Regions from separate parts of the Shewanella sp. BC20 genome, predicted to be linked through region 2. Evidence: riboswitches for the same ligand, from Rfam matches in the RefSeq annotation. Region 2 holds a riboswitch; the other holds the start of a gene.

Region 1 (12,162 bases), on a different contig from region 2:
GTAGTAGCAGTGACCGACGGTAACTTCCCTCGTTGGACGGTGAACGTACAGATTATGCCTGAGGCTGATGCTAACACTTATCATATCAACCCATTCGATTTGACTAAGGTGTGGCCACATGGCGATTACCCGTTAATTGAAATTGGTGTGTTAGAGTTGAATCGTTTACCGCAAAACTACTTTGCCGAAGTCGAGCAAGTGGCATTAGCACCGAGCAACTTAGTGCCAGGTGTGGGCGCATCGCCCGACAAGATGTTGCAGGCGCGTTTATTCGCCTATGCCGATGCGCAGCGTTACCGAATTGGGGCGAACTACAACCAGTTACCCGTAAACTGCCCACATGCGACTAAAGCCAATCATCACCAACGTGCGGGTGCCATGGCGGGAACACAATGCCCGTACCACGGTAGTCAAACCGGTGGCGATGCCGCGGCTAACTATGGTCCAAACAGCACTGCGGGTGCTTTAGTTGAACCGGCAAACTTTGCCGAGCCACCACTGCGTTTAGATGGCGAAGCGGCGCGTTACAGCCGTTACAATCAGGATGATTACACTCAGGCGGGTAATTTGTATCGCATCTTCAGCGAAGCCGAGAAAGCACGCTTAGTGGAAACGATTTCTGGCTCTCTGCGTCAGGCAAGTGTAGAGGTACGGCAACGTATGCTGGCACATTTCCACAAAGCCGATGCCGATTATGGTCAACGTATCCAAACTGCTCTCGGGTTATAAGTTAATTCGTTAGCCCAATAAAAAAGGCCAGTGTTATCACTGGCCTTTTTTTTATCTTCATTTTATCAATCAGTTAACCATTAAGGTTGCTACGCCGAGCAGGGCAAACAAAATTGCGCAGCCCCTGTGGATCCACTTCATTGGTAATTTTTCGGCACTAAAATGTCCCGCAATAACCACTGGGACGTTCGCCAGCAACATACCCAAAGTAGTACCTGCAACCACCATGGCTAAGGCATCGTATTTAGCGGCTAACACGACAGTCGCGATCTGGGTTTTGTCGCCCATTTCGGCGATAAAGAACAGAATAAAGGTCGCAACAAAGGGCCCCATCTTATAGAAACGGCTCTCTTCGGCGTCCACTTTATCGGGGATCAGTACCCAGAGTGCAATCGCAAAGAAGGAGGCGGCAACCAAGTAGCGTGCTACATCTGGGCTCACCCAGTTAATCGCCCATTGGCCAAGCCAAGCGGCGGCAAAATGGTTAAACAGAGTCGAGAGTAAAATACCCAAGATAATCGCGGTTTTATTTTTAAATCTTGCTGCGAGTAATAGGGCAAGCAGTTGGGTTTTATCGCCAATCTCGGCGATGGCAACCGTAAAGGTTGAGGCGAGTAACGCTTCCAAGTGTGATCCTTTTAGGGGTGGTTTTTGACATAAGCACAATAGACCGTCCACCCCTAGGTGCGGTTACTGTGCTCAGGTCTTGCAGGACAAATCGATGATTTGCTGTGAACACCATGGCATGCGGCCAAGTATGTTGATGTTCACCCTGAATATCGATGGCTCGAAATCCAGTTAGCTACTCCCCCGAAGCGAGGTGGGCATTATACCCAAGTGAAACAGGGTTTCAAGATTAAACTCATCGAGTCAGAGGGCAAATAATCTGACAGGTGCCAATAAAATACCGCTTTTCGTTTTGTAACACATTGAATTGTAATAATTTAAATTTTGACAACGCTGTCTTTTGTTGTTAGGTTAGCCGGGTCTCAATGTTTAAGTTACATACTGTTAACTTCAATAGAGATCCACCGTATTTGGCAAACTAATTGAAAAATTAGGACGCAAAGCCTCCGGTCTAAGGTTGTAAAGGGATGTTGAAACTAAGATAGCGGGGTTGCCTCAGAATTGGGCTGATGCTTTCAATTCTTTGAAAAATAAACGGCTTTGCTTAATGCTGTTTTGCCTAAATACCACTTTTATACCTATGCCAATCTCGTCGAGAAAGGCGCCCTACGGAGTACAATAAAGTGGCACATCTAACTGCTTTTACATCAATCACAAATGCTAACCGCAAACACCCACAACTGGCTCGTTTAAGCCTAATTGCCTTGGCCTTAAGCGCTACGAGTGCGCTCGTTAGCCAAACGGCGTCGGCCCACGGTTATGTGGTTTCACCAGAATCACGCTCATACGCCTGTAAAACTGGCAGCAATTTAAACTGCGGCGCCGTTCAATGGGAACCGCAAAGTGTTGAAGGCACATCAGGTTTTCCTGAGTCAGGCCCTGCCGACGGTAAAATTGCCAGTGCAGCCAATGCTGCGTTTTCTCCCTTGGATGAACAGAGCCCAAGCCGTTGGTCTAAGCATGACATTAAGTCGGGTTGGAATGACTTTAGCTGGCAGTTCACCGCTAACCATGTGACCCGCAATTGGCGTTATTATTTAACTCGCCAAGGGTGGGACCAAAACCAAGCGTTGAGCCGTGCAAGCTTTGACTTAGCTCCCTTCTGTGTGGTCGATGGAGGCATGGTTCAGCCGCCTAAGTTAGTGACACATAACTGTTATGTACCTGAAGACAGAAGCGGTTATCACGTGATTTTGGCCGTGTGGGAAGTCGGTGATACCACCAACAGTTTCTATAATGCCATCGATGTGAACTTTAGCTCAGATGTTGTGGTGCCGGGCGAGTGGACCGATATTGGCGATATCAATCCGTCACTCGATCTTAAGGCGGGCGATAAGGTGATGACGCGGGTGTTTGATGCTAATGGCGAGCAAACTGCCAAGCAAACCCAGATAACCATTGCCGACACCACTCAAGGTGCCAAACAAAATTGGACATTCCTGTTAGCCAGTGCCATTAATGCCCAGCAGCCACAACTTAAGGCGGGGCAGAAGAATGCCTCTGGGGTGATCTCGCCCGTTTACGGTAAAAATGAGATTTATGCCGCGCCTAATTCGGGCCTAGAGCGAGTGGAAGTGAGCTTCGATATTGCGCCTGCGCCGGGCAATCAGCTCGATGTCACGTCACTGGCCGATGATTACACCATTGTCGATGGTGCCGCAAAGGTCAGTTTCGATGTCAGCACTAATGCGGATATGCAGGTCTCGGCTTACCTATTTAGCCACGATGGCACGGCAGCTGGTTATGTGACCCAAGCGGTCAATAACACCAACGCGAGTCTAGTGCTTGATGTCGTCGCGCCAAAGGAAGGCCATTATCACTTACAAGTGAAGGGCGAGCCTAAGCAAGGTGAGGTTATCCAGCAAAACTTCGATCTGTTCTTAAAAGATCAAGCCACAGCGCCGGATGCCGATTTTGTCTTCCCCGAGGGAGTTAAAAACTATGTGGCGGGTACTAAAGTGCTGCAACCTAAAACTGGCAAGGTCTATCAATGTAAACCTTGGCCTTACAGTGGTTATTGCATGCAATGGTCGCCAACTGCAACCGGGTTTGAACCGGGTGTCGGCGGCTCTTGGAATATGGCTTGGACTGAGCTGTAATCGGTTAACTGGGGAATAAGCGGATTGTGAGTCGCGTTAATTCGCTTTAGCGCAATCCCGTATCTCCGTTAGCGAATCGCTAGACTCATTGATAAACCCTGCAACGCTACAGGTGTTGCAGGGGTTATTGTTTTGATAACAGTTCCGCCTCGATTTTTTATCTTTTACTCACATTTCCCCTTCGGATAGCCAAAGCGGCGTCATCTTTGTCTATAACTGGCTTGCCCGCTGGGGTTGGCTCTGTTAATGTCCAGAGCTATCTTCTTTTACGCGCGACGTCGCTGCTTTGCTAAGGCAATCACGGTTGAAATTAATGTCACTTTTCTGCAAACGATTTAGTTAGCCTCAATGGCGACTGGGTTGAAATATTCAAAAGCTATTGGGGCCAATTGATCTGCTCTTTGAGATCGGATTGGATGCTTTAAGTTTAGTGACGCTTTTCGTTTGAGATTGCTGTTGGCTTAATCACAGAGTGCGCAAGGCTTTATCCTTCAAATCTACTCAAAAAACCTTAAAAAATAATAATTAATACTTGAACAGGATAATTGTGTGAATTCAAAAATGTTAGGCTCGATAGCCATTGTCGCGGGGACCGCCATTGGCGCGGGAATGTTAGCCTTACCCTTAGCCACGGCCGCCTTAGGCATGGTGCCAGCCATTTTGTTAATGGTGGTGATTTGGGGCTTGTCAGCCTATACCTCATTGTTAATGCTTGAGATTAACCTGCGCTCAGGCGTCGGTGATAACGTTCATGCCATCACGGGCAAACTCCTCGGCAAGAAAGGCCAAATGGTGCAAGGCGCCTCCTTTCTCAGCTTACTCTTTGCCTTAACGGCGGCGTATTTGACGGGCGGTTCATCGCTGTTAGTGCTTAAAGCCAAAAATATGTTCGACCTCGTGTTAGATAACCAACTGGCGGTCGTGCTGTTTACCTTAGTGCTGGGTGGATTTGCGGCCTTAGGGGTGGCTTGGGTCGATAAAGCCTCGCGCTTCTTGTTTTCGCTGATGATTTTATTACTGATTGTGGTCGTGCTGTTTTTATTACCGGAAGTCAGTATCTCGAGTATGGCAACCAGTGCAGTGGCCGAGTCCATGACCAGCAGTTGGATGGCGGCGATTCCCGTGGTGTTTACCTCCTTCGGTTTTCACGTGTGTATCGCGACCTTAGTACGTTATTTGGATGGCGATGCCGTTTCGCTGCGCAAGGTATTATTAATCGGTTCAACCATTCCACTCGCGTGTTATATCTTCTGGTTATTGGTGACCTTAGGCACAGTGGGTGGCACCGAAATCAGCAGCTTTAATGGCTCTTTACCTGCGCTGATCAGTGCATTACAAGAGATTGCCCACACGCCTTGGATCAGCAAATGTATTTCGCTGTTTGCGGATTTAGCCTTAATCACCTCTTTCCTCGGGGTAACCTTAAGTCTGTATGATTTTGTGGCCGAACTGACCCGCGCGAAGAAGACCTTCCTCGGCCGGGCCCAAACCTGGTTGTTAACCTTTGTGCCGCCGCTGTTGTGCGCGCTCTATGTCCCCGAAGGTTTTGTTGCCGTATTAGGCTTTGCCGCCGTGCCGCTGGTGGTGATGATTATCTTCCTACCGATCGTGATGGCACTACGTCAGCGCCAAGCCACGCCGCAGGGATACCAAGTGTCTGGCGGCACATTTGCCCTCGGGATTGCGGGACTGCTAGGCGCGGTGATTATCGGCGCTCAGTTATTTGTCGCGCTGTAAGTTAAAGCCGTTTAGCGTACTGAAACGGCAGAGTTAAACCGATAAATATGATGAATGTATTTGCTTTGTAAGCGAATTTTTCTAACTCTGTTATAGAGTGCGTGCGATATGCTAAAGTCAGGCCCAGTGCCTGACTTTTTGCTTTTTAGCGTTAACCAAAGTGGCATGTAATCCCAATAAATATAAGAAATGGCCTCGCAAGCGCTCGGCTTTCTTCACCTAAAACGGACTTAAGATAATGAAAAAATGGTTACTCTCAGTTGCCGTGGCGGCGAGTTTTGCCTCCCATGCCGATGAAGGTATGTGGCAGCCACACCAATTGCCCGCAATGGCCGATGAACTCAAAGCGAAAGGCTTAGAGATTGATGCGAAATCGATTTCCAAACTGACCGAATTCCCCATGAATGCTGTGATCAGCCTAGGTGGCTGTACGGCATCTTTTGTTTCGCCAAAAGGCTTAGTGGTGACAAACCATCACTGTGCCTATGGTTCGATTCAATATAACTCGACTGCAGAGAAAAACCTGTTGCAGGACGGTTTTTTAGCTAAAACCTTTGCCGATGAATTACCCGCCGCGCCAGGTTCTCGCGTTTATGTCACCGAAGAGGTGACCAATGTGACTGAGCGCGTCAACGCTGGGCTTGAAAACAAAGCGGGCCGTGAGTTTTATCAAGGCGTTGAGAACCAAGAAAAAGCACTCGTTGCCGAGTGTGAAAAGGATGAAGGCTACCGCTGCCAAGTGTATAGCTTCCACGGTGGTTTAGAATACTATCTGGTAAAACAGTTAGAAATCCGCGACGTACGTTTAGTCTATAACCCAGCGGGCAGCGTCGGTAAATACGGCGGCGATGTCGATAACTGGATGTGGCCGCGCCACACGGGCGACTTTTCCTTCTACCGCGCCTATGTGTCTAAAACTGGTAAACCTGCCGAATTTAGCGCCGACAACGTGCCTTACGAGCCAAAGAGTTTCTTAAAAGTCTCGGCCAAAGGCGTGAGCGAAGGGGATTTTGTGATGGTGGCGGGTTACCCCGGCCGCACTAACAGATACCGCACCGCGAACGAAGTGCAAAATCAGTTCGAATGGGCTTACCCAGAAGGCAAGATGCTGCGCGAACGTTTTATTGAAATCATCAAAGAAACGGCACCAGAAGGCAGCGACGAGCGCATTAAGTATGAGAGCCAAATCGCTGGCTTAGCGAACTACGCTAAAAACTTTACCTCAATGATCGAGTTTTATGGCAAATCCACCATGTTAGCCGACCGCAAGGCCCGTGAAGCCGAGCTTGCCGCATGGATTGCCAAAGACAGCAGCCGCGAAGCCAAATACGGTAAAACCTTAAGCGACTTAGACGCGCTGATCGCCAAAAGCAAAGCCCATCAAGAACGGGATATGATTTTAAGTTACATTGGCAATACTACTATGGTGCCAACGGCGACCAATCTGTACCGTTTAGCCCATGAGAAGCAATTGCCTGATATGCAACGCGAACCTGGCTTCCAAGACCGCGATATGACACGTTTCAAGGCGAGCATGGAACGTATCGACCGCCGTTATGCGCCAAGTGTCGATAAGGCCGTTCTCTTGGATATGCTCAAACGTTATGCCGCGTTACCCGAGGCGCAGCGCTTACCTGCAATGGATAAAGCCTTTGGTATCGATAAAAAGGTTAACGAAGCTAAGCTTTCGAAAACCTTAGACAAAATGTACGCCAAAACCGAGCTGGGCAACAAAGATGTGCGTTTAGCTTGGATGGAAAAATCCGTTGATGAGTTCAAAGCCTCTAAGGATCCTTTTATTCAATTCGCCGTGGCCATGTATGACACCAACATGAGCGAAGAGAAGAAAGAGAAAGAATTAGATGGCGAGCTGATGAAAGTGCGTCCGCAATATATGGATGCCATCATCGCCTATAACCGTGAGCAAGGTAAGCCAGTGTACGCCGATGCGAACTCTAGCCTGCGCGTGACCGTTGGTCATGTTAAAGGTTATGAACCTAAAGATGGTTTAGTGGCTAAGCCCTTTACTCGCCTCGAAGGCATAGTGCAAAAAGACACTGGCGTTGACCCATTCGATGCGCCGAAAAAGCAGTTAGAGCTTATCAAGCAGAAGCAATACGGTGATTTCTATGTTAAAGCCATCGATTCTGTGCCGGTAAACTTCCTGTCTACCTTAGACACCACCGGCGGTAACTCTGGTTCTCCAACCCTAAACGGCCGCGCCGAATTAGTGGGTTTACTGTTCGATGGCGTGTATGAAAGCATCATAGGTGACTGGGCGTACGACGACAATATCAACCGCTCAATCCAAGTCGATAGCCGTTATATGCTGTGGGTAATGAAGTATTTAGATAATGCCGACAACCTGTTAGCCGAGATGGAAATCGTTAAGTAATCCACCTCCGCATCGCATAGGTGCGGCCTATAATGGCCGGATTATCAGCATTTAAGCGTGATATAAGACTGCAATAGCAACACATCAAAATAGCGATAAACTCAGTGAGTTTATCGCTATTTTTTTGTGCAATGACTACTGATAGCTGTTGAGATAGCAGTATTGCTAGGCGAGCCATGGTATTCGCTCACCGACACGCAGCAAGTCCATCCGTGGATGCTCGACCGCCTCGTCCTTGAGGCGGAAGGTCGTCTCGCCAATCACCATGACTCACCCTTTTAGCATCGGTGTAGCTTGCAGGTTTTAAAGAAACACACAGCATGCTTTGGGACAAAATCGTGCTATGTTTTGCGCGAAATTATCTTCATTTCGGATAAACAAAAATAATCCTAAACGCTGAGTCGTGAGCAACTTAAGGATGTAACGCTTGGCTTGAGGCTTTTCCTTTACACCATTTGCCGCTGTTATGCTGCTTTTTAAATGCGCACATGCTATCCCATCGACCACTTATGCCACTGTATTGACGACGAAACTCTTTAGCTGATGTGAGCCACGCATCGGGCGCAATACCTAATTCATTGAGTAGTTTCGGCCGTTGATTATCGATATAGCCTTTCTTATCAAGGCGAATGGCGCGGCCCGTCCAATCAATCAGTTCGAGATAATCGGCAAAATGAAATGGAATGCCTGTTTGCTGACTCAGGTGAGCTGCGCCATCGAATTGGACGAGAGCCTTGTGGGGAATATGAGCTTCATTAGTTGAAAAGTCAGTTTGTGGCACTGGGAGGGTTAATGGATGATTTGGGGTGTTTAGCGAGTCAATTCGCTCCTGAATCGATGTAAAATCAGAGGATTGCAAAGAATCAGCAATGCCTGCTCGAATGGGATTTAAATCGACATACATCATGCACGCGAGCAAGGCTTGCTCATCTAACAGCGCTTGCGATTTAAAACGACCTTCCCAAAAGGCGCCTTTACACTCATCTTCTCGATTGGCTTTACGAGCAATTTCCTCATTTAAACAACGCATAAACCAAGAAATACTGCTTAATCGTTCATGCCACTCGGTAATTAAGCCATCGAGTAACATGCGTTCACCTTCGATTAAAGCATCACCATTCATATACTTAGTAGCAATTGCATGGCCTTTAGTGATTTGGCACCAACGGCTGATAATGTCTTTTGGCGTTAAGGATTTGGCCTTATCGACATCTATTTTAAGCACTAAGTGGTAATGGTTACTCATCACCGCGTAGGCGCAAATATCGATACAAAATATCGCTGATAATGCCTTAATTTTATCTACAATCCAGCCACGCCTATGCTCGTAACTGCGGCCAGTGAGTTTATCTTCACCACACAAAAAAGCCCTTCTAACACAGCGATTTATCACATGATAGAAGGGCGTTGCATTAGCATCAATTAGCTGTCTTCTGGCCGAAGTCATAGCCAACTCCACACAGACAAAATCAGGATAATTTAAAGCCTAGTAGAATACGCTGAAAAACACAAAAAGATGTGGCTGTCCTCTCTTTTTCGACAAAAAGCCCCAAGAAAATGAGGCTGATTGAAAAAGAGTTATGCCTGTCCTATTTCTTCTTTTTCTTCTTTTCTGAAAAACACAAAAAGATATGGCTGTCCTTGCCTCTCGTACATAAAGCACTTTCCCGGTGCTGGCATGCAGGGCTCCAGCTATGTAATGCTTACGGTTGTTGCCTGGGGTGACAACGCGTTTTTGCTGTCCTTTTGGCATCCAATCTGCCCCGATTTTTGGGTTCAAGTCGATGTCTACTTCATCTTCATAGAAAACCGGATGCTCGACGCAACACTGCTCAAGTGCCTGATTTATCGCGGCCATTTTCTCCTCTTTGTGTGGGTCTTTGATACGCAATGTCGGAGCCGAGCGGCGCCAGACCATTCCTGCTTTGGGTAGTAATCGGCGGACGGTTGATGCAGCGATGCTGAGCTTAAGCTGTGCATTAATCACCATGGCAAGCAGTTCACTGCTCCAGCGGCTACGTTGGTAACCAAAGTCCTGTGGGCATAGCTGAATAAGCAAAGATAGACAGAGCAATATGGGGTCTATGGGCAAGCTTGCCGGCCGTCCCAGCTGCAGAGATTTTAGCCCATCAACGCCGCTTTCGGTATACCAGCCTAACCAACGACCAATACTGGAGCGTGCTGCACCAGTAGCGTGATGAACGTCAGTAATCGACAGCCCTTGATGCAGCATCAGCATAGCGATAAGACGTCGAGCGAAGTGTTGATCCTTGGTTTTATGGATCAATTTCTGTAGTTGTTTGCGCTCTACGCGACAAAGTGGTGGTAAGATGGCCATTCTCAGTCCTCGGCGAGTGGTGGGTTTGTTTGGCGATAGATCAGATCGCTCAAACAGGACTGAGTTCCCTTCCTTTGATCTACTATTTGGAACAGCTATTTAGTAGAAGATGCTGAAAAACACAAAAAGATATGGCTGTCCTTGCCTCACTGGTCGATTAGCACAAATTAGTTTGAATAAAGTAGGACATTGGCCTTGCTAAACCCGAGGTGACCATATATGTCCTTGCCTCTTATTTCCCTGCTATTCAGTCTTTAGCTAAAAAACCAGTAGAACTTCCCAGAAGGTAGCTTACCGTCGCACCTTCAGCACTTAACTTAATAGATGTTATACCTTTATCATTATCAAATTCAAACCTAGCCTTATTGAAGGTGCACTCCGTACAGGCCGCTAAGATTTCTGTAACATGAAGCTTGTTACCAAGTAACGAATATTCTTTTTTAACACTTGTTGTGTATGAGTAGTTTTCCCATGTCCACTTCTGAACGGTATTACCATCGAAGTTAGACGGTAAAGATAACTTCAACAATCCATCAATTACAAGGCACTCCCCCTGAAAGCCATTGCATTTTTTCACCCCTCCAACGCTCGAAAACCTCTTATTTCCAATTAATGGATATACCAAGGATTCACTCAAAGAAAAGCCTGTTGATTTTTCGTAAAGAAGCTCTTTTTGTTGGCTATCTTCATTGTTCAGAAGCCCACTATTGTGACTGCTGGCAACTCCCTCGTACCACTCATCAATTAAAATATAAGTAATTTCGCCAGCCTTCGCGCTCGATACAGAAAGTAATATTGCAGTCAAAAGTATTAATTTAAACATTATTAATTCCCCTCAAAAAGTACCATGTAAAAACTGTCTGCGTTACTTTCTGCATTCCGACTTCTCGCATTAAGGCTTGTTGTGTGCTCAACCTCGTGACCAACAACATAATTAAATGCTCTTTTCCCTGGCCTAATCCCATAAAACCCCGGTAAAGCATAGCCTTGTCTAAGCATGGCTTGCCCTCCCGGAATCCCTTTTCCACCCGGGAGTAATTCCTTCATTAATTGGCCGTTAAACTGGATGTTCTCACCTGCACGATAAGAACCCATCGCGTAAGAGGTATCAAGTTCACTCCATGCTCCTTTAGATTTCGGGTTACTATACCAAACAGCATTTATACTCTTCATTGTAACTCCGCGCATTTGTGGATCATCACTCTCTTGCGCAAGCCTGATTGTTTCAACAAGTGATGAGTCAGCTATGTGAGCAGCATACTTCTCGGCCTCTGAAAGGTCTGTATAGTTCAGCCCCTTGGCCATCTTTATGTGCTCAGGCGCGCTACTAATATCATACTTATCCTTCAGGCTAGATATATCTATAATGCTATTGCCATCTCCTCCCTGAAGAAAATAAATCCAGCCACCCAATATAAATCAATAACATAATGCACTTTATGTTTGCATACAACTTGTCCGAGTTAAAATAGGTTAAGTAAGTACCATCAAAGTCGTATAAACAGCATTAGAGGCAATAATTTGCGCTAATTTCTTTAAAAATGGGGTATTTCAGACGAGGTAAGTCATCCCTTAAAGCTTGGGATGTGTTCTGGATGGGGCTTTGAAATGATATAAGCCGTTGTCAGTTGCTGTAAAAGTGCTGGCAGCATTTAGCAAAATGCCGTCGTCGCTTTTCGAGATGTTCGCAGTAATCGGTCAGTTCTTGCAGTGTGCCCACAGGGCCATGAAATAACTTGCCAAATTCGGTGGTCAGTTTGAGCCAACTGTCACGGGGAATATTTAATCTGTTCAGTATGTTGGCACTATTTTCACTGATGTGTCCACGTTTATCATTGCGAATAATTCGGCCCGTATCATCTACCAATTGAACGTAATCCATTAATGAAAACGCAATGCCATTGGGTTGGTTGTCGCACTCGCTACCAATAAAAGGCAGGAGATTGCTCGGCTGCTCACCTTTTAATGCGGCCCGAATACGCAATTGAATACTGGTATGGTCGGATTGTTCGGGTGTCTCAGCGAGTTGCGCTCGAATCGGATTTAAATCAACGTAAGTCATACAGGCTAATACCGCGGCTTCATCGAGTAGAGCTTGGGATTTAAACCGCCCTTCCCAGAAGCGACCTGTACAGTTATCTTCTTGATTTGCTTGCCTTGCAATCGGTTCGTTGAGGCAGCGCATAAACCAGCTAATGTCGCATAATCGACTGCGATAAAGGGCGATTGAATGCTTT
Region 2 (12,162 bases):
CCCGCGCCGCCTTTAATGGCTTCGTTGAGACTCAGCAATAGACTGCGTGGCGTTTGATGTAGCACTATGGCGAGGAATAAAAATAAGAAGTTGACTAAGTTAAGGTTTAAACTGCCGCCCTGCACCGCAAAGTAATAGCCTAAGTAAACGAGTCCCGCGCCGCCGACACTCCAACCGAGCAAGCGACTGTTTTCTAATTTATCCGCTGGGCGAGTCGTATTGGCCGTTAACTGCGCCGCTTTATCGTCTGCGCCCCCATCCTCAAGCGCCTTAGGATCGACATAAATGCTGTCTTTCTCTTCGGGCAACATAAAGCGGTTCACCAGTGGCATCATCACAAACAAAATCAGCACTAACAGCAGGTTAAAGCTAGCGAAGATGGTCTCGCTGGTGGGGATAATACCGATTTGTGATTCTGAGAAATGCCCAGCAGTGGCAATGGTTAGCGGAATCGAGCCCGCTAAGCCGCCGTGCCAAACCACAAATCCCGAGTAAGCACTGGCGACCAATAAACGGTAATCCACACGCACTTTACGCGCTAAGGCCTTAGCGAATAAGGCGCCGACCACTAAACCAAATCCCCAGTTAATCCAACTGGCGGCGAGGGAAACCAAGGTCACTAAGATAATGGCCTGAGGCGCCGACTTGGCAAATCCTGCGATGCCATCGAGTAATTTCTTAATCGGTGGCGAGCTGGCGAGCATAAATCCCGCCACCAGCACTAATAGCATCTGCATCGAAAAACTCAGCAGCGCCCAAAAGCCATCGCCCCAGTAATTGATGACTTCGAGTGGGGTTTTCTGCTCGGCTACCACGGCCGAAATCAGCACCACTAAGGTTAAGAGCAAGACAAAGATATAAGGGTCGGGTAAATATCGGTCGACGAGCTTGACCAGAGGTTTTGCCGCTTTGGTTAACATAAGACTGTCCTTGTTTATTCTTCTTATCTGTTTTTATTGAGTTTTTGTAGAGTCTAATGTAACAGGTTAAGCGATCTCTAAAACGGGATAAAGCCTTTAGCCATTTTAAAAAAGTGAGAAAATGTAACGCGAATCATCCAGTACCGCGCCAAACCGAGGCGCTAGCCACTTCCGCTAAAAAACTGATAACATGACCAAAATTGACTGAGGTGCTCCTTAAAATGAAAATGTTACTTGCCGTTGTTGTGATTGCTGGGGTGATTTTTTACTTCTTTACCTCGATGAATAACCAAAAAGCGGCCCAAGAAAATATCCGTTTAGGTAATGAGTTTTTAGCGCAAAACAAAACTCAAGAAGGGGTGAAAACCACCGCCTCTGGGTTGCAATATCAAGTGTTACAGCAAGGCACTGGCACTGTTCATCCTAAGGCGAGTGATACTGTGACTGTGCATTATCACGGTACCTTAATTGATGGCACAGTGTTCGATAGCTCGGTCGAACGCGGCGACCCCATAGCCTTCCCACTCAATCGTGTTATTCCAGGTTGGACTGAAGGCGTGCAACTGATGGTCGAGGGCGACAAGTATCGCTTCTTTATTCCTAGCGAACTGGCCTACGGCAATCGCAGCACAGGCAAAATTGGCGGCGGTTCGGTACTGATTTTTGATGTTGAGCTGCTGAAGATAAATTAATCTTACGCTGTGATCCTTAATAAAAAAGCCCTGTATTCGCAGGGCTTTTTTGTCTTTAATCCCTATCGACTAAGGGCAAGACGCCGCGCCGATATCCATCCACACTGCAGCGACACCGGGGACATCTCCCTTAGTCCAGTATTTGGCTTGCCACTGACGACCGTTATAGCTAGTCGTTGCTCCGCCGTTGTAGGCAACGCCCGCATCCCAGCCTAACTCAACCTGACTCAACAATTGCCATTGGTCGGCGGTTCTTGAAGGTGTGTTACCTTGAGTCCAGTATTTCGCCTTCCAAACCAGTTGGTTATAACTCACGGTATCACCCGTGTTGTAAATGCTTGTCGCATTCCAAGCGGGATAGTTGGCCGCATTAGGGTCAGTTGCGTCACATTGACCGCCCGTCGCCTTAGGCGTCACGGTTAAGCTCAAAGCAGCACTGGCATCTAAGGCACCATCGGAGACCAATACACTCAAACTGTATTGGGTCGATTGAGTAACAGCTGGCGCCGTCACCACCAATGTGGCACTGTTTTGTCCACTCGCCGCCACGCCGCTTGGCACTGTCCATGCGTAGGTGAGGCTGTCGCCATCGGCATCGGTCGCCGTCGCATTGATGCTCACCGATTGGCCCGCTTCAACCGTTACACTCGCTGGCACAGTCACCACAGGCGCTTGGTTTGCCGTCTCGGCCTTATGAGTGAGAGTCACTGTGTCGGTTGAAGATAATCCTTCAGGATCTGTGACTCGCAGGCTAAACACATACACCACATCCGACGCCGCCCCGCTCAGTTGCACCACAGCATTGGCCATATCCGCATTAGTGATACTTAAGCTTGGACCAGAGACTTGGCGCCATTGATAACTTAAGGCGCCATTTTCAGGATCCCGCGACGCGCTGCCGTTTAGCGTGACATCCGCAGTACCGGTTACCGTGATATCCGCTCCCGCGTTGGCAATCGGCGCTTTATTCGCTGGTGGCGTTGTGCCCTCGCCATGACCTAGACCTTCGTGCATGGCATTGAGAATATCGCCATTATCGGCATCAATTTCCCAGGCGAATAAACCACCGAGCTGATTGGCCAGCACGTATTGGCCCTTGGCTTTAACAGAGCGAGCATCGTCGAAGGTAATTAAATCACCCGTTGATGCATTAAAGACAGATGGTGCTTCGGCGGTTTCATCATAGGCATAGCTCCAACCTGCGCCCATATAATCCTTAGCGATCTGCCGATAATCCACCACGCCCGCTTCCCAAGTGCCCTTCACTTTGCCCGTTGCAGTGCCCGTGAAAGGATTGTTACCGCTATAGCCATTCACCCCAGTCCAGCCACGGCCGTACATCGCTGCGCCGACCACAATCTTACCCGGAGTCACCCCTTGAGAGAGCAGTGCTTTTACGCCTTTGTCCGTGGTGTAACGGGTATTTGGATCCCAGCTCGCCTCATAGAGATTGGTTTGATGTCCAAGCTCCGTATTGGTCCAGCCGCCATTAAAGTCGTAACTCATCAGGAAGATGTAATCCATATATTGCTGCGCCGCCTGATAATCGACCTTAGCAATTTTATCGCCGCCCGCACTGATGGCCGACGTCAGCTCATAGGTGCGTCCGGTTTCGGCGCTGAGCTCATCGAGCATCGCCCGCAGTTCACGCATCAGGGTGATATAGGTTTGTCCGTCATTGGCATTACCTAAGCTTGGGTTAGCACCACTGCCGCCGGGAAATTCCCAGTCGATATCGACACCATCGAAGAACTTCCAAGTTTGTAAAAACTCCTTCACTGAGGCGACAAAGGTGTCGCGCTTGGTTTTATCCCCCAAAAAGTAGAAGGGATCGGAGAGCGTCCAGCCACCAACTGAGGGGAGGATCTTCAGATCGGGATAGGCTTGTTTTAACGCCATCAATTGGCCGAAGTTGCCTTTGTAGGGATCGGAATATTCACTCACCCCCGCCTGCGGCATTTGCACCGCCGCCCAAGGGTCGTGAATCGCCACTTTAAAATCGGCACGGCCAGCACAGGCGCGCTGCAATGCCTCAAAGCTACCTTCGATTTCCTTTAAGCTGTCGTTGATGCCATTGCCACCACAAATCGGGGTAAAGCCATATAAAATATGGGTTAAGTTTTGTGCAGGGATCTTATCGACGGGGAATTTACGTCCATAAACACCCCACTCCACAAAGTAACTTCCCACCACTTTGCCGGATTTATTCACATAGGGACGATTGTTTTCCTTCAAAGGCGCATTGAGTGGCAGTAAATGACTGCCATCAGTATCGGCGACTAAGATTTCCCTCGCATCACTGGCGCTGCAACCTTCGTTATTACAGAGCTGCACACGCATTTGATAGCGCCCACCCTTATTAACCTTGAAATTGGCCGTACCCGCCGCACTCGAAGGACCTTCCCATGCCACATTTCCGTTGAGTAACACCTGCGCCTTATGGCCGATATCGCCGTTATACAAGTTCCAGGTCACGGACACATCGGCGGCATCTTTTACCGTCACTAATTGGTTATAGGCTGAGGCGGCTTGATTCACCTCGATAATGGCAAACTTGGTTTCCCCCCAACCTAAAGTCGGTTTTCCGGGGAGCGCCGCAAAGGCTTGAAAACTGGCAGCGGATGCCAGCACCGAGGCCACCAGCATCGCCGAGGTGGAGATTTGAGTCTTAAACATGAGATTTCCCTATTGAGTAAGTTATGCATCAATAAGGCAAACAAAGCGTAGACAGGAAACAACACTCTTAAAACCATGTGCGTACAACGGCAGCATGAAGAAACAACCTGTGGTATCCCCGCTATCATAGGTACAAACGAACCCTTAGACCGGAGGCTTTGCGTCCCAATCTTTCAATTGGTTTGCCTTTTTCACTAATGACAACGTTGTCATTACGTTAATTAGCATATGCCGCTATAGCGTTAAATTGCAACTAAATATTAACAAACGGGCCGTTGTACCGATTATCAACGCAGTATTGGCTTTAAAGAAAAGTAAAACCATTGAGTGCAAAAAATAAGCAATGAATTGTATTTAAAAGGATTGCTTATGCCATGGAGCCCTATCATCGACTCGTATCGCCAATAAGAAAGACAATAAAAAATAAATCGAAAGTCTTAAGAAAGCGGTTTGCAAGACGCAGTTCAATAACTAGTGCAAACAAAAATGCGGTCATCGAACGAGGTGATATGCAGAGTGCACTGCAAACACACAAATCCGATGGCCGCATGCTGTTGTTCTCGACCCAAACGAAATCAATATCTGGATCAGCGTCAGTAAGCCAAGATTAATAGCCTAAACAAACTTATCACGCCTCAATCTTGGCCTATCCGCACCTCAATCGAAAGCCGTTAGGCGGCCTCCTTCGAGTAATCCCTTGCCAAGATCACCGATAAGCCACGGCAGACTAAGGTCTCCATATCATCGACACGATTAATCTTCATTTCGGCTAATGGAGCCCTGAGAGCCATGCGCCTTAAACTATCCAGACAACCCTTGTAGTACGGCGCGCTGTTCATCATGCCACCCGCTAACCAGATCCGATTAGGATTAAACAGATTGACCGCCCACGCTAGCCCCATCCCCAGATAAGTGCCGGCGAGATATAAATCATCGGCGGTGGAAATCTTACGGCCGCGGATAGAATCGCCACTGGCGAGCTGCTCGAGACTAAACTCCCCCGCCTCCGTCATCACCCGGCAATGCCCAAGCTCCCCCGCGACTCCCGTAGCCCCCGTAAAAGCCTTGCCGCTCAACGCGATCGACATGCCAATTCCAGTGCCACACATGACTAACAACTCACAGGCATATTTTTCGTCACAGGTTGCCTGCATACCGGCGTCGATATCATTGCAGATAAACTTAAGTTCGCCTTGGGTTTTCAAGGTTTCAAAGCTTAGCCCATTGAGACCGGGCAGAGATTTACAGGACACCAAACGATTCTGTTGTACGAGTCCAGGTACAGCGATCGCTAAATGGTAGTGCTGTAAATCATAATCCCGTTCCAGCGCCGCGATTTGATCATTTAAATCTTCAATTTTAAAGCCTTCACCCGTGGGGATTTTATATTGTTCTGTATGCCCCTTGAGTTGAAGTTCGAACAGGGCTTTGCTACCGCCCACGTCTATTGTTAATGTTTGCATCGCCAACTCCACTGATACATGTGCTCCCCTCTGACCCCGAGCGGAGATGGCGAATGTTAGCATAATGGGTAAATATTAGCGATTGAATAAAACTTAAGTAGCTAATTTGTAAGAATTAGTCAGAAGAACTGAGTGATAAAGATAACATTTCAATTTGGAAATTAGTCTAAGATCACAACCCTTGTTATCGCAAAGTGATGCCGAAAAAACAAAATTGTATACAAAATCCTTTATTCCATCCCCTTGCATCTTAGCCGTTGAGCTTGCGATAATCGCCGCCAATTCGCATCCTTTTCGCCAGCATTACGCATTATAATTTTGGCCGCCTACGTCAGCCGCCAATGCCAATATTTGGAGCCCCTATGTCGTTACCATCGTCATCACAATCCGTACAACCGAATAAAATTGCTAACCGTCTTGCCGCCATTCGTAGTGAACTCACCAGTGCCAATTTAGATGCCTTTATCATCCCGCGCGCGGACGAGTACTTAGGCGAATATGTGCCTGAGCATAACGAGCGTTTGTACTGGGCAACGGATTTTACTGGCTCAGCGGGCATGGCCATTGTCTTAAAAGACAAAGCCGCCATCTTTACCGATGGTCGTTATACGGTACAAGTGCGTCTGCAGGTGGATGCAAATCTCTTTAGTTATGAAAGCTTGACCGACACACCGCAAATCGAATGGCTATGCGATACGCTTGCAGCAGGTTCACGTGTAGGCTTCGATGCCCGTTTACACACCTTAGCTTGGTTTGAAAACGCCAAAGCCACGTTAGCAAAAGCCCAAATTGAACTGGTTGCCGTCGAACAGAATCCGATTGATAAGCACTGGCAAAATCGACCTGCACCGTCGAGCGCAGCTATCACGTTATTTAGTAATGAAAGTGCGGGTAAGACCAGCCTGCAAAAACGCACCGAGATTGGCGCACTAGTCAAAAAAGCCGGCGCCGATGTCGCGCTGATCGCCGCTTTAGACTCCTTCTGCTGGCTGCTCAATATGCGTGGTAATGACGTGCCGCGTCTGCCTGTCGTGCTAGGCTGCGCGCTACTTCACGCCAATGGCGATATGCAACTGTTTACCGATTTAAGCAAACTCCCTGAAGGCATTGAGGAACACGTTGGAGCGGGTGTGAGCTTTAAGAGCGAAGCTTCACTTGCCGATACCTTGGCAAGCTTACAGGGCGTGAAACTGCTCGCCGATCCCAATTCTGCCAACGCTTGGGCACAAAATATTGCCCGCGATGCAGGCGCTAAGTTAATCGCAGGTATCGACCCGGTCTCCCTGCCTAAGGCACAGAAAAATGCCGCCGAATTAGCGGGCATGCGCGCCAGCCATATCCGTGATGGTGTGGCCGTGAGTCGTTTCCTCGCTTGGCTCGATGCCGAGGTCGCTGCCCATCGTCTGCACGATGAAGCAACCCTCGCTGACAAGTTGGAAAGTTTCCGCCTCGAAGATCCACAATATCGCGAACCCAGTTTCGATACCATTTCCGCTGCTGGCGCCAATGCGGCCATGTGCCACTACAACCATAACAATGGCACGCCAGCCATGATGACGATGGACAGCATTTACCTTGTGGATTCTGGTGCTCAGTATCTTGACGGCACCACGGATGTCACCCGTACCATCGCCATTGGTAACGTAACCGATGAACAGAAGAAAATGGTCACCTTGGTATTAAAAGGCCATATCGCCTTAGATCAGGCCCGCTATCCGAAAGGCACCACAGGGCAACAACTCGATGCCTTCGCCCGTCAATATCTGTGGCAATATGGCTTTGATTACGACCACGGCACAGGCCATGGCGTTGGTCATTTCCTCAGCGTGCACGAAGGTCCGCAGCGCATCGGTAAAAACCTCAATGCCATCGCCTTAATGCCAGGCATGGTGTTATCCAACGAGCCAGGGTATTACCGCGCCGACAGTTTTGGGATCCGTTTAGAAAACCTAGTGGTAGTGCAACACTGCGAAGCCTTAAAGGGCGCAGAGCGTGAAATGTATGAATTCGATGCCTTAACGCTGATCCCAATGGATGCTCGCCTTATCGATAAGAGCCTGTTAACTCAAGGCGAAATCGACTGGTTTAATGCTTACCATCAGAAAGTGTTTAACACCTTATCGCCATTAATGTCGGGCAGTGAGCTTGAGTGGCTGACAAAGGCAACGAAAGCCATTTAATCAAAGCCCTAAAATAAAGGCGTGCATTCAAATGTACGCCTTATCCCTCGCCTTTACAGTCCATCTTTAGATATATGCCGTTTTCCCAAAGCGCTAACGACACTTTGCTTAATGATTGCTTAGTGATTTTGAATAAACCACTAACCATCAAATCTTCCAATTCAAATCAAAGTCATAGCGAACACCTAAGGCAAAAATAGTGTCATCTTCACGTTCATCGTTGTTCTGTTGCAGGCATTCTAGATGCAAGCGCACATTGCTCGCCGCTTGCCATTCTAAGGTGAGGTTATAGCCGTCATAATCCAGACTCGTACTATCCTCTATTCCATCTTTAAACCAAAAGTAGCCTAGCTTCAGTTTATAGGCATTGCCAAATGGGATAGCTAACGCACTATCAAAGGTACTGCCAGTACGGTTATTACCCATATCAAACTTGTATTCCTTATTTTGATAACCCACAGCGGCATAAATACCATTATTAAACTCATAGGAGATAACCCCGCCTGTGAGCTGCTCCTCTCCCGTTTTCACCTCGCCGGTATAAGTATCCTGCTGCAAGTATGCGATACCAAGGTGAACGCCATACTTATCAAAGCCTGCACCGACATTCACCGCATCTGCACCGCTACCACCAGCATTACCATCAAAAATACCAGATGCCATGATAGTGACAGGTTGGAATTTGACTTCGTATATCAGTGCATTATTAACAAAGAAAGGGCTTTCTTGATTGTAACCGAATGGACTATTAGCGTTATTAAACACATCAATATATTCAGCCACTAACGTATATTGCACTGGGCGCTGACGGCCAAAAGTCAACTGACCATAGGGAGAGGCTATTCCCGCAAAGGCGAGGCGAGCCTCACCGAATCGCCCATTATCGTCGAGACGAATTTTCCATTCGCCGCGGGCAATGGCACGCCAATTAGGCGCGAATTCGGTTTCTGCTTTTACGCCCAAACGCGAAAGCGCATCACCAATGTCCCATTGGTCGTCTGCCTTGTCTTGGTATTCTAAGGTGGGGCGAAGTGAACCATAGAGGGAAAACAGGCTATTACTCAAGGAGGACTGCATTGTAGGACTAGGTTGTTGGGTCGATTTTGCCTGTTGCTCCAATTCCTTAACTCTTTGCTCAAGCTGTTGCAATCGTTCAGCTTCTTCCGTGGTTTGAGCATAAACCTGCATAGTGACAGGAAGCAGACTAACTAATAGTAACTGTACGATTCTACTCATGATGAGTGCCTTCCTATATTCATATTTTCCGTCCCGAAGACGGGATAAAATCATGATTGATAGACTCAAGTAACCCGAAGCTGCGAACCTCAGGGGTTCATGAATGCTTCACTTCAAGGAACATCAATGACCAGCTGAATTTAGGCAAAACGCCAAGTCAAACACTCAGGTGCAGCCCGTCAGGCCGACGGGAAAATCCATAACATGCCAAAGCATTCAATGGCACTGTATTAATGTCCTTATGCTAAATGTCCTTAATATGAAATGATTCCATGTAAAACGGCCATATGTAGAACGGCACTATTCAAAAACAGTGCTTACCAACAGATCACAGCGAGTCGTAGCCGCTCTTAGTTGCAAGCTAAAAGATTGGCAATCACGCTACACTATGAATTTGTTCAGAATCGTATCTTGCTCTTTGATGTACTTAGTTTGCGTATGCATCGCTGTGTTAGCATTGACCGCGACATTCGACACCTGAACGGATAAATCTTTAATTCTAATAGTGTTGTTATTAATCTCCTCAGCAACCAAGCTTTGTTCTTCGGCTGCGGAGGCAATCTGCAGATTCATATCGCTGATCTGCATGATGGCTTCACGAATTTTATCCAACGCCGTATTGGCGCCCTGTGCACGCGTCACGGCATCTTTGGCATTATCTTTACTTTGACTCATCACATCGGTCACCGCACGGGCACCCGCCTGAAGCTGCTCTATCATAGAGCGGATTTGCGTTGTCGACTGCTGAGTCCTTTGAGCGAGTGTTCGAACTTCGTCGGCGACCACCGCAAAACCACGGCCAGAATCCCCCGCCCTTGCCGCTTCAATCGCCGCGTTTAACGCCAATAAGTTCGTTTGGTCAGCAATGTCATTAATCACTTTTAAGATGGTAGCAATATTATCCGTTGCTGCGCCCAATGCGTTGACTTCAGTTACCGCCATGTCGATCCTCGATGATAGGGCATTAATCGCATCGGTGGTTTCACTGACCACTTTTGATCCCACCCCCGTTGCCTCATCCGCCTCTTTAGCCGCAGAGGAAGCACCTTGAGCATTACGGGCAACATCGGATGAGGTCGTTGCCATTTCGTGCATTGCGGTTGCAAGCTGTTCGAGTTCATGTAGTTGTGAGTTCATCGCATCCGTAGATTGCTGTAACTCTAATGAGGTTATTTCGGAGCTTTTATGGATTTCTTGTCCAATAGACTTAGATTCAATAATTAATTGCTGTAAATTATTCGTAAAGGTATTAAACCCAATCGCCAAAGATGAAAACTCAGCGTCAGTTTTAGTATTTAAGCGTTTAGTTAAATCCCCCTCTCCCGAGGCAACATCTTGAATGGCATTATTTAATGTCTGTAATGGCCGCATTAAACTCGTAATTAAGAACAGCAATACTGTGATACTGATAATTAAGGCGACCACAGAATAAAAAATTGAGCTATTGCGTAAGTTCGTCACCGCAGCATAGGCAATAGCCTCATCTAAAATAACACCAACATACCAATCCTCCCCTGATACACGAGAGAATCCAAGGGTATAGTTTTTACCATCGAGAGTGACTTTTTGTGGACGCTCCATCACCTTGATATTGGGCAAAAAATCACTCATTGGTAAACCATTTCGTTTTGCATCGGGATGCGCGATAGTGGTTCCATCACCAGAAATAATAAATACATAGCCCGCATTAAATAGCTCAACTTCATTCACAAGCTTTGCTAAACCAGCAAGGCTAACATCATAAAAAATAGCGCCAATAAACGCGCCCTTATCCTTGACCGGGGTAGCTATGGAGACAAGTATCTCCCCAGATGCAGAATCGGCATAAGGCGCTGTAATAATCAACTTGTCAGATTGTTTTGCGTCCGTATACCAAGGGCGAACTCTAGGGTTCCAACCAGCTCCTGGATCCCAAGTCGGGTCATTATTAATATTGCTACCGTCTTTTTCGTAACCAAAGCCGACAAGTAAAAAGGTGTTTTTAACAACAGGAAGGTTAATGACCGACGATATGTGTTCTGGCTCGAGGTCTTGCTCGATTAAACTCGTGGTATAGGCGGCAATTTTTTTACGGGCTTCAATTTCTGAGGACACAGTATTACGAACGCCGTCGACAATTTCGGTGACGCTCGTTTCAAGCTGCGACTTCATTTCTTTTTGAATGGTAAAATATTGGGTTGTCGTTAATAAGGCGACCGTCAATAACAAAAGTACTGAGGATGCTGCAACAATCTTATGACTGAACTTCATTTTATTTCCTATTGAATACTTAACCCATTTCAACCGAATAACATTTAATCGCAAAAATAAAAATCAAGACGAATAAATAAAACCAAATGAATTTGATGAATATACTATCGTTTAAATAGAATTAAATTATGTATAATTTGGCTCATTATTTGAGTTCATTCTTATTCTCAAAGCCTATTAAATTTATTTAATAGGTATAGTCATCATTTCGTATGAAAGCCAGTTTCGGCCTGTTTTTTTTAGCGAACATATTAGCCCTTAAACTCAGAGGTGAATCGTTAGCAAGAGGGCTGCTCTGTCACCATTCAATGATTATTTTCGGCTCAATATATCAGCCCTAGTTCTGGCTCACCTTTTTCGTGCAATTCAAAGAAACTAAGCGTATGAATTTTTTGGGCTTAAGTTCGTTCTTATGTGAACGACCATTTGCTAGGTAAGTCGAAGGCATATGGATTGGCCATGTCGAGCATCGAGTTCACAATTGCACTTAGTTATGTAGCATCCGTTTTCACCCCTTGTGCTGCTTCCACAAGATAAGAGATTGAAGTGATGACGGCCAATCTTTAGGTAACAGGTCAAGTTTTAAGGTAATCACACAAGTATCGATAGCGGATAAAACACAAAATCAACCATTAAACAGGATAAAAAATCGTTTTCTTTAAGATAAAAACACTAATGTTTGCAAAACCTTATAAAAGCAATAAAACATTACTTTTGTTGAGGACAAAGCGAAAAACCGCTCTCC

The links. Region 2 has a riboswitch for cyclic di-GMP ahead of CBX96_RS01525 (glycosyl hydrolase family 18 protein). Riboswitches for the same ligand answer to the same signal wherever they lie in the genome.
Region 1: it holds a riboswitch for cyclic di-GMP, as region 2 does, so the genes downstream of both, gbpA (N-acetylglucosamine-binding protein GbpA) here and CBX96_RS01525 (glycosyl hydrolase family 18 protein) in region 2, are expected to answer to the same signal.

Annotation. Positions count from the first base shown of each region.
Region 1 is NZ_NHRI01000011.1:750-12,911, reverse strand. Features, by position in the region: gene katB (catalase KatB) at 1-729, shown strand, start outside; gene CBX96_RS12365 (TMEM165/GDT1 family protein) at 799-1,356, opposite strand; cyclic di-GMP riboswitch class I at 1,759-1,854, shown strand; gene gbpA (N-acetylglucosamine-binding protein GbpA) at 1,980-3,455, shown strand; gene CBX96_RS12355 (aromatic amino acid transport family protein) at 4,017-5,192, shown strand; gene CBX96_RS12350 (S46 family peptidase) at 5,431-7,587, shown strand; gene CBX96_RS12345 (transposase) at 8,000-9,034, opposite strand; partial or broken gene CBX96_RS12340 (IS630 family transposase) at 9,238-9,925, opposite strand; gene CBX96_RS12335 (hypothetical protein) at 10,173-10,748, opposite strand; gene CBX96_RS12330 (hypothetical protein) at 10,751-11,338, opposite strand; gene CBX96_RS12325 (transposase) at 11,550-12,162, opposite strand, start outside.
Region 2 is NZ_NHRI01000001.1:360,477-372,638, forward strand. Features, by position in the region: gene CBX96_RS01515 (short-chain fatty acid transporter) at 1-920, opposite strand, end outside; gene CBX96_RS01520 (FKBP-type peptidyl-prolyl cis-trans isomerase) at 1,142-1,612, shown strand; gene CBX96_RS01525 (glycosyl hydrolase family 18 protein) at 1,682-4,288, opposite strand; cyclic di-GMP riboswitch class I at 4,397-4,485, opposite strand; gene CBX96_RS01530 (ROK family protein) at 4,960-5,751, opposite strand; gene CBX96_RS01535 (aminopeptidase P family protein) at 6,114-7,931, shown strand; gene CBX96_RS01540 (porin) at 8,079-9,167, opposite strand; gene CBX96_RS01545 (methyl-accepting chemotaxis protein) at 9,549-11,450, opposite strand.